Regions from separate parts of the Streptomyces sp. NPDC007896 genome, predicted to be linked through region 1. Evidence: predicted binding sites of a transcription regulator. Region 1 holds the regulator's gene; the other holds the start of a gene.
What was found. The regulator HrcA, encoded in region 1, represses chaperone genes, less so after heat shock. The targets are predictions, from matches to a motif close to TTNGCACTCNGNNNNNCNGAGTGCNAA.
Positions count from the first base shown of each region.

Region 2: the regulator HrcA is predicted to act here: its motif matches at 1,681-1,707, upstream of groES (co-chaperone GroES).

Region 1 covers NZ_JBIBKX010000001.1:1,067,826-1,071,229, forward strand. Annotated here, with positions in the region: gene dnaJ (molecular chaperone DnaJ) at 1-954, opposite strand, end outside; gene hrcA (heat-inducible transcriptional repressor HrcA) at 955-1,977, opposite strand; partial or broken gene ACFZDJ_RS04900 (MBL fold metallo-hydrolase) at 2,204-2,920, shown strand; gene ACFZDJ_RS04905 (DUF3097 domain-containing protein) at 3,081-3,404, shown strand, end outside.
Region 2 covers NZ_JBIBKX010000011.1:323,312-326,715, forward strand. Annotated here, with positions in the region: gene ACFZDJ_RS33020 (polysaccharide deacetylase family protein) at 1-838, shown strand, start outside; gene ACFZDJ_RS33025 (polysaccharide deacetylase family protein) at 835-1,614, shown strand; gene groES (co-chaperone GroES) at 1,852-2,160, shown strand; gene groL (chaperonin GroEL) at 2,290-3,404, shown strand, end outside.

The DNA.
Region 1 (3,404 bases):
GCCGCGCAGATGCGTGACACCCCGCCCGTGCAGCGGGATCGACTGCCCGGACTGCGTGCCCGGACGGATGTCGACCTCCTCAAGACCGTCGAGGGTCTCCAGCGGCACCTTGGTGCCGAGCGAGGCCGCGGTCATCGGAATGGTCACCGTGCAGTGCAGATCGTCCCCGCGCCGCTGGAAGGTGGAGTGCGGCAGCTCGTGGATCTCGACGTAGAGGTCACCGGCGGGACCGCCACCGGGCCCGACCTCGCCCTCGCCCGCGAGCTGGATCCGCGTGCCGTTGTCGACACCGGCGGGGATCTTGACGGTCAGCGTGCGACGCGACCGGACCCGCCCGTCACCGGCGCACTCGGGGCAGGGAGTCGGGACGACGGTCCCGAAGCCCTGGCACTGCGGACACGGCCGGGAGGTCATGACCTGCCCGAGGAAGGACCGCGTGACCTGGGACACCTCACCCCGCCCGCGACACATGTCACAGGTCTGGGCCGAGGTACCCGGCGCCGCGCCCTCACCGTTGCAGGTGGCGCAGACGACGGCCGTGTCGACCTGGATGTCCTTCGTCGTCCCGAAGGCCGCCTCGTCCAGCTCGATCTCGAGCCGGATCATGGCGTCCTGGCCACGCCGCGTACGCGACCGCGGACCGCGCTGCGACGCCGTACCGAAGAAGGCGTCCATGATGTCCGAGAAGTTCCCGAACCCACCGGCGCCGAAGCCGCCCGCACCGCCGCCGCCCGACTGGGACAGCGGGTCGCCGCCGAGGTCGTAGACCTGCTTCTTCTGCGGGTCCGACAACACCTCGTACGCGGCGTTGATCTCCTTGAACCGCTCCTGCGTCTTCGGATCGGGATTGACGTCCGGGTGCAGCTCGCGTGCGAGCCGCCGGAATGCCTTCTTGATCTCGTCCTGGGACGCGTCGCGGCGCACGCCGAGTACGGCGTAGTAGTCCGTGGCCACTTACGACTCCGCCAGGATCTGTCCGACGTACCGTGCCACTGCGCGTACCGCTCCCATCGTTCCCGGGTAATCCATGCGGGTCGGGCCGACCACGCCGAGTTTGGCTACTGCCTCGCCGCCCGAACCGTAGCCGACCGAGACCACGGACGTGGAGTTGAGTCCCTCATACGCGTTCTCGTGACCGATTCGCACGGTCATGCTCGAATCCCCGGCCTCACCAAGCAACTTGAGAAGCACGACCTGCTCCTCCAGCGCTTCGAGCACCGGCCGGATGGTGAGAGGGAAGTCATGTCCGAAGCGCGTCAGATTGGCGGTTCCGCCGATCATCAGCCGCTCCTCGGTCTCCTCGACGAGCGTCTCCAGAAGAGTGGAGAGCACCGTCGCGACCGTACCCCGGTCCTCCGCCTCGAACGCGTCCGGGAGGTCCTGCACGAGCTGCGGGACGTCCGCGAAGCGACGGCCCGCGACCCTGCTGTTGAGCCGGGCCCGCAGATCCGCGAGAGACGTTTCTCCGAACGGGGCCGGGCAGTCGATCATGCGCTGCTCGACCCGCCCGGTGTCCGTGATCAGCACGAGCATCACACGAGCAGGGGCGAGGGAGAGCAGCTCCACGTGCCGCACGGTCGATCTCGTCAGCGACGGATACTGCACGACGGCGACCTGCCGGGTCAGCTGCGCGAGCAGCCGCACCGTCCGCCCGACGACGTCGTCGAGGTCGACCGCGCCGTCCAGGAAGTTCTGAATGGCCCGCCGCTCGGGCGCGGTCATCGGCTTGACGCCGGCGAGCTTGTCGACGAAGAGCCGGTAGCCCTTGTCGGTGGGGATCCGCCCGGCGCTGGTGTGCGGCTGGGCGATGTACCCCTCGTCCTCCAGGGCCGCCATGTCGTTGCGGACGGTGGCCGGGGAGACCCCCAGCCGGTGCCGCTCGGTCAGCGCCTTGGACCCGACCGCGACCGGCTCGTCGGTGCCGACATAGTCCTGGACGATGGCGCGCAGCACTTCGAGCCTGCGTTCACTGAGCATCGCGCACACCTCCAGCTGTCGACCCCTCGGCGCCTCGCTTGGCACTCAGCGCGTGCGAGTGCCAGCATTCCCCGGCCCAGTGTACGGCCGGTGGGTACGGCCCCGGCAAGGGCGGCCCCGCGATCTTGTGCAAGGTGCACGGACGTACACCGACGTGTCCCGTGATGTCACACCGTCCCTGCCCGCGATGTCGTACCGTCCACGCCCTCAGCGCTAGCGTCGGCGTATGAAGGTGACTTGGGAAGAGTCCGGGTGGGAGGAGCTGACGCCGCGGGTCGGGCGGCGGCGGCTTCCGGTCTGGGACTGCACGGTCGGGCTGGTCGTGAGCGAGGGAGGGGCGCTGATCGTCGACGCGGGGTCGAGCCTCGCGGAGGGCGCACGGTTGCGCGGGGAGGCGCAGACGCTCGCCGGCCGCCGTGTGACCTTCCTCGCGCTCACCCACCCCCACTTCGACCATGTCTTCGGCGCGGCGGCGTTCGCGGGCGCGGAGGTCCTCGTCGCGGGCGGCTCGGCCGAGGTGTACGAGTGCGGGCGCGAGGGGCTGTACGCGGACGCGGTGCGGTGCGGGCTGGACGCGCGGGCGGCGGAGGAGGCGGCGGACACCCTGGTGCTTCCCCGGAATTACGTGTGGGGCACCTGGCATCTCGAGCTGACCGGCGGCGTCGAGGTCCTGCTGGTGCGGACGGGCGCGGGCCACACCGCCCACGACCTCGTGGTCGTGGTGCCGGGCGAGCCGACGGTGGTGTTCTGCGGCGACCTGGTCGAGGAGTCCGGCGAGCCCCAGGCGGGCCCCGACGCCGTACCGTCGCGCTGGCCCGGGGCCCTCGACCGGTTGCTCGCCCTCGGCGGGGAGGACGCGCTGTACGTGCCCGGTCACGGGGCGGTCGTGGACGCCGGGTTCGTGCGGTCCCAGCGGGACGCGTTGGCCGCGCGTTTCGGCGTGCCGGGTTCCGCCACGCCCGGATTCACCACGCCCGGATTCACCACGCCCGGATTCGCCACGCCCGGATTCGCCACGCCGGGTTCCGCCACGCCCGGTTTCGACGCGTCGGATTTCGGCGTGTCGCGGTGAGCGCCGCCGGGCTTCTCCTATCGTCATCCGAATGCGCCAGTACTCTCCGGACCTGACTCCGCCGTGGAAGAAGCCCAAGCCCGTGCCGGAGGTTCCGGCGGAGCCGGGCCTGGTGGTCGAGGAGCCGGCTACCGGCTTCTGCGGTGCGGTGATCCGCTGCGAGGCGGGCACGGTGACACTGGAGGACCGCTTCGGCAAGCACCGCGTGTTCCCGCTGGAACCGCGCGGCTTCCTCCTGGAGGGCCGGGTGGTCACTCTCACCCGCCCCTCCGCCACCGCCGTCCGTCCCACCCGCACGGCCTCCGGTTCGGTGGCCGTCCCCGGCGCGCGGGCCCGGGTCGCCCGTGCCGGCCGG
Region 2 (3,404 bases), on a different contig from region 1:
CGGTTGCGCCGACGACGACACCAACGGCGCCCGTTCGGCCCAGGGGCCCCAGCAGGCGCTGCACGCGCCCCCGGCCCGCGCTCTCGACTCCTACGCCGCCAGACTCCGCGCGCAGCAGGCCGCCCGGGCCGTCGCGGCCAAGCACTGGGGGCTCGCGAAGGTCCCGCTGGCCGCGCCCCCGCCCCCGGCGAGGAAGCCGGTCATCGGACCCCGCGACGGCTTCGAGGTCACCGATCAGGAAGAGCTCGGACTGCCGCCTGTCTTCACGACCGTCCCCACCAAGGACAAAGTCGTCTTCCTCACCATCGACGACGGCTCCGAGAAGGACCCCGCGTTCCTCAGGATGATGAGCGACCTGAAGATCCCGTACACCGCCTTCCTGAGCAACTACCTGGTCAAGGACGACTACGGGTACTTCCGCAAGATGCGCGACCAGGGCGTCACCCTCAACAACCACACCCTCACCCACCCCTACCTGCCCGGGCTGTCGTACGAGGAGCAGCGGCAGGAGATCTGCGGCATGCAGGACGTCATGGAGAAGCAGTTCGGCAAGCGCCCGAAGGTTTTCAGGCCGCCCTACGGCAACTACAACCAGGACACCCTGCGCGCCGCCAAGTCCTGCGGCATCAAGTACGCGCCCATCTGGGACGAGGAGGTCTTCGTCGACCACTGGGAGTACCGCGACTGGGACCGCGACCTGCACCCCGGCGACATCGTCCTCACCCACTTCCGCGGCAAAGAGGACTGGGACGGCACCATGCCCGACATGATCCGCCGCTTCCTGAAGCTGGTCACCGACAAGGGGTACGCGGTGGCACGGCTGGAGGACTACCTGTGAGAACGCGGGCGCTGGTCGCGGGGGCGCTCACCGCGGCGCTCCTGACCGGCTGCACCGGCTGTGCCCAGTCCGTCGACCCGATCGAACGGCTGGGCAAGAAGGCCGCGCAGGAGGTGCGCAGGTCCAGGCCGAACGGGCCGACCCCGGCGATGTACCGCCACTGGGGGCTGCCCACCCCGCTCGCCGCCCCGCCGCAGCGGCCCGCCCGGCCCGCCCTCCGCGGCGCGGAGCCGGGACTGGCTCCCGTCGTGGGTCGCGTACCCACCCACGACAAAGTGGTCTTCCTGACGTACGACGACGGTGCCGAGCGCGATCCGCGGTTCGTCGACATGGTCCGTGAACTGCGGCTGCCGGTCAGCATGTTCCTCACGGACAGTGTCGTCGGGCCGGGGTACGGGCACTTCGCCCAACTGCGGACGGTCGGCGCGAGCGTGCAGAACCACACCCTCCACCACGCCTCGCTGCGCGGACTGCCGTACGCGGGCCAGCGGGCCGAGATCTGCGGCCAGCAGGAGAAGCTCAAGGCCCGCTTCGGCATCCGCCCCCGGCTCTTCCGTCCCCCCTACGGCGCCTACGACACCACCACGCTGCACGCCGCCGCCGACTGCGGGGTCGTGGCCGTCGTCCTCGGCCGGGAGCCCGACGCCCACCGTTTGCGAGCGGGTGACATCCTCACCGGCTTCGAGGAGCCCAACCTCACGGAGGCGACGGTCAGACTCCTGCGACGCATCCAGGCGGAGGGCCTCACACCGGCACGCCTGGAGAACTACCTCTGACCATTCGTCTGGGGGACGCCGACACGCGCGCAGGGTGCCCCAAAACCCCACGCCACGCCGCACGCTTTGGCACTCCGCTTGACCGAGTGCTAATCGCGGTCATAGTCTCGGCCCTGGCACTCCCCCCTGGAGAGTGCCAATAGCGACGGGCAGGTCCGGCACCCGCGACGACGGATCCACCTGGTCGCCACCTCAGACAGTTAACCCCGTGAGATCTCCGAAGGGGGAGGTCGGATCGTGACGACCACCAGCTCCAAGGTTGCCATCAAGCCGCTCGAGGACCGTGTTGTGGTCCAGCCGCTGGACGCCGAGCAGACCACGGCTTCCGGCCTGGTCATCCCGGACACCGCGAAGGAGAAGCCCCAGGAGGGCGTCGTCCTCGCCGTGGGCCCGGGCCGCTTCGAGAACGGCGAGCGCCTGCCGCTCGACGTCAGCACCGGCGACATCGTGCTGTACAGCAAGTACGGCGGCACCGAGGTGAAGTACAACGGCGAGGAGTACCTCGTCCTCTCGGCTCGCGACGTGCTCGCGATCATCGAGAAGTAGTTCGCCGAGCTTCACCGTTTGACCCAGTTTTGCAGTGAACTGCGCCCCTGGCCCCCGCGACCATAACCAGCCGGGCGTCGGGGGCGCGGTTCGTTCACCCCAGTTTTCCGAGAGGGCTGAATCGCTCCCATGGCGAAGATCCTGAAGTTCGACGAGGACGCCCGTCGCGCCCTCGAGCGCGGCGTCAACAAGCTTGCCGACACGGTCAAGGTGACGATCGGCCCCAAGGGCCGCAACGTCGTCATCGACAAGAAGTTCGGCGCACCCACCATCACCAACGACGGTGTCACCATCGCCCGCGAGGTCGAGCTCGACGACCCGTACGAGAACCTCGGCGCCCAGCTGGTGAAGGAGGTGGCGACCAAGACCAACGACATCGCGGGTGACGGTACGACCACCGCCACCGTGCTGGCCCAGGCGCTCGTCCGCGAGGGCCTGAAGAACGTCGCCGCGGGTGCCTCCCCGGCGCTGCTGAAGAAGGGCATCGACGCGGCCGTCAAGGCGGTCTCGGACGAGCTCCTCGCCACCGCGCGCCCGATCGAGGAGAAGTCGGACATCGCCGCCGTCGCCGCGCTGTCCGCCCAGGACCCGCAGGTCGGCGAGCTCATCGCCGAGGCGATGGACAAGGTCGGCAAGGACGGTGTCATCACCGTCGAGGAGTCCAACACCTTCGGCCTGGAGCTGGACTTCACCGAGGGCATGGCCTTCGACAAGGGCTACCTGTCGCCGTACATGGTGTCCGACCAGGAGCGTATGGAGGCCGTCCTCGACGACCCGTACATCCTCATCCACCAGGGCAAGATCAGCTCCATCCAGGACCTGCTGCCGCTGCTGGAGAAGGTCATCCAGTCCAACGCCTCCCGGCCGCTGCTGATCATCGCCGAGGACGTCGAGGGCGAGGCCCTGTCGACCCTGGTCGTGAACAAGATCCGCGGCACGTTCAACGCCGTCGCCGTGAAGGCCCCCGGCTTCGGCGACCGCCGCAAGGCCATGCTCGGCGACATCGCCACCCTCACCGGTGGTCAGGTCATCGCCGAAGAGGTCGGCCTCAAGCTCGACCAGGTCGGTCTGGACGTGCTCGGCAGCGCCCGCCGTGTGACCGTCACCAAGGACGACACCACCATCGTCGACGGTGGCGGCAACTCCGAGGAGGTCCTCGGCCGGGTCAACCAGATCAAGGCCGAGATCGAGAACACCGACTCCGACTGGGACCGCGAGAAGCTCCAGGAGCGCCTCGCGAAGCT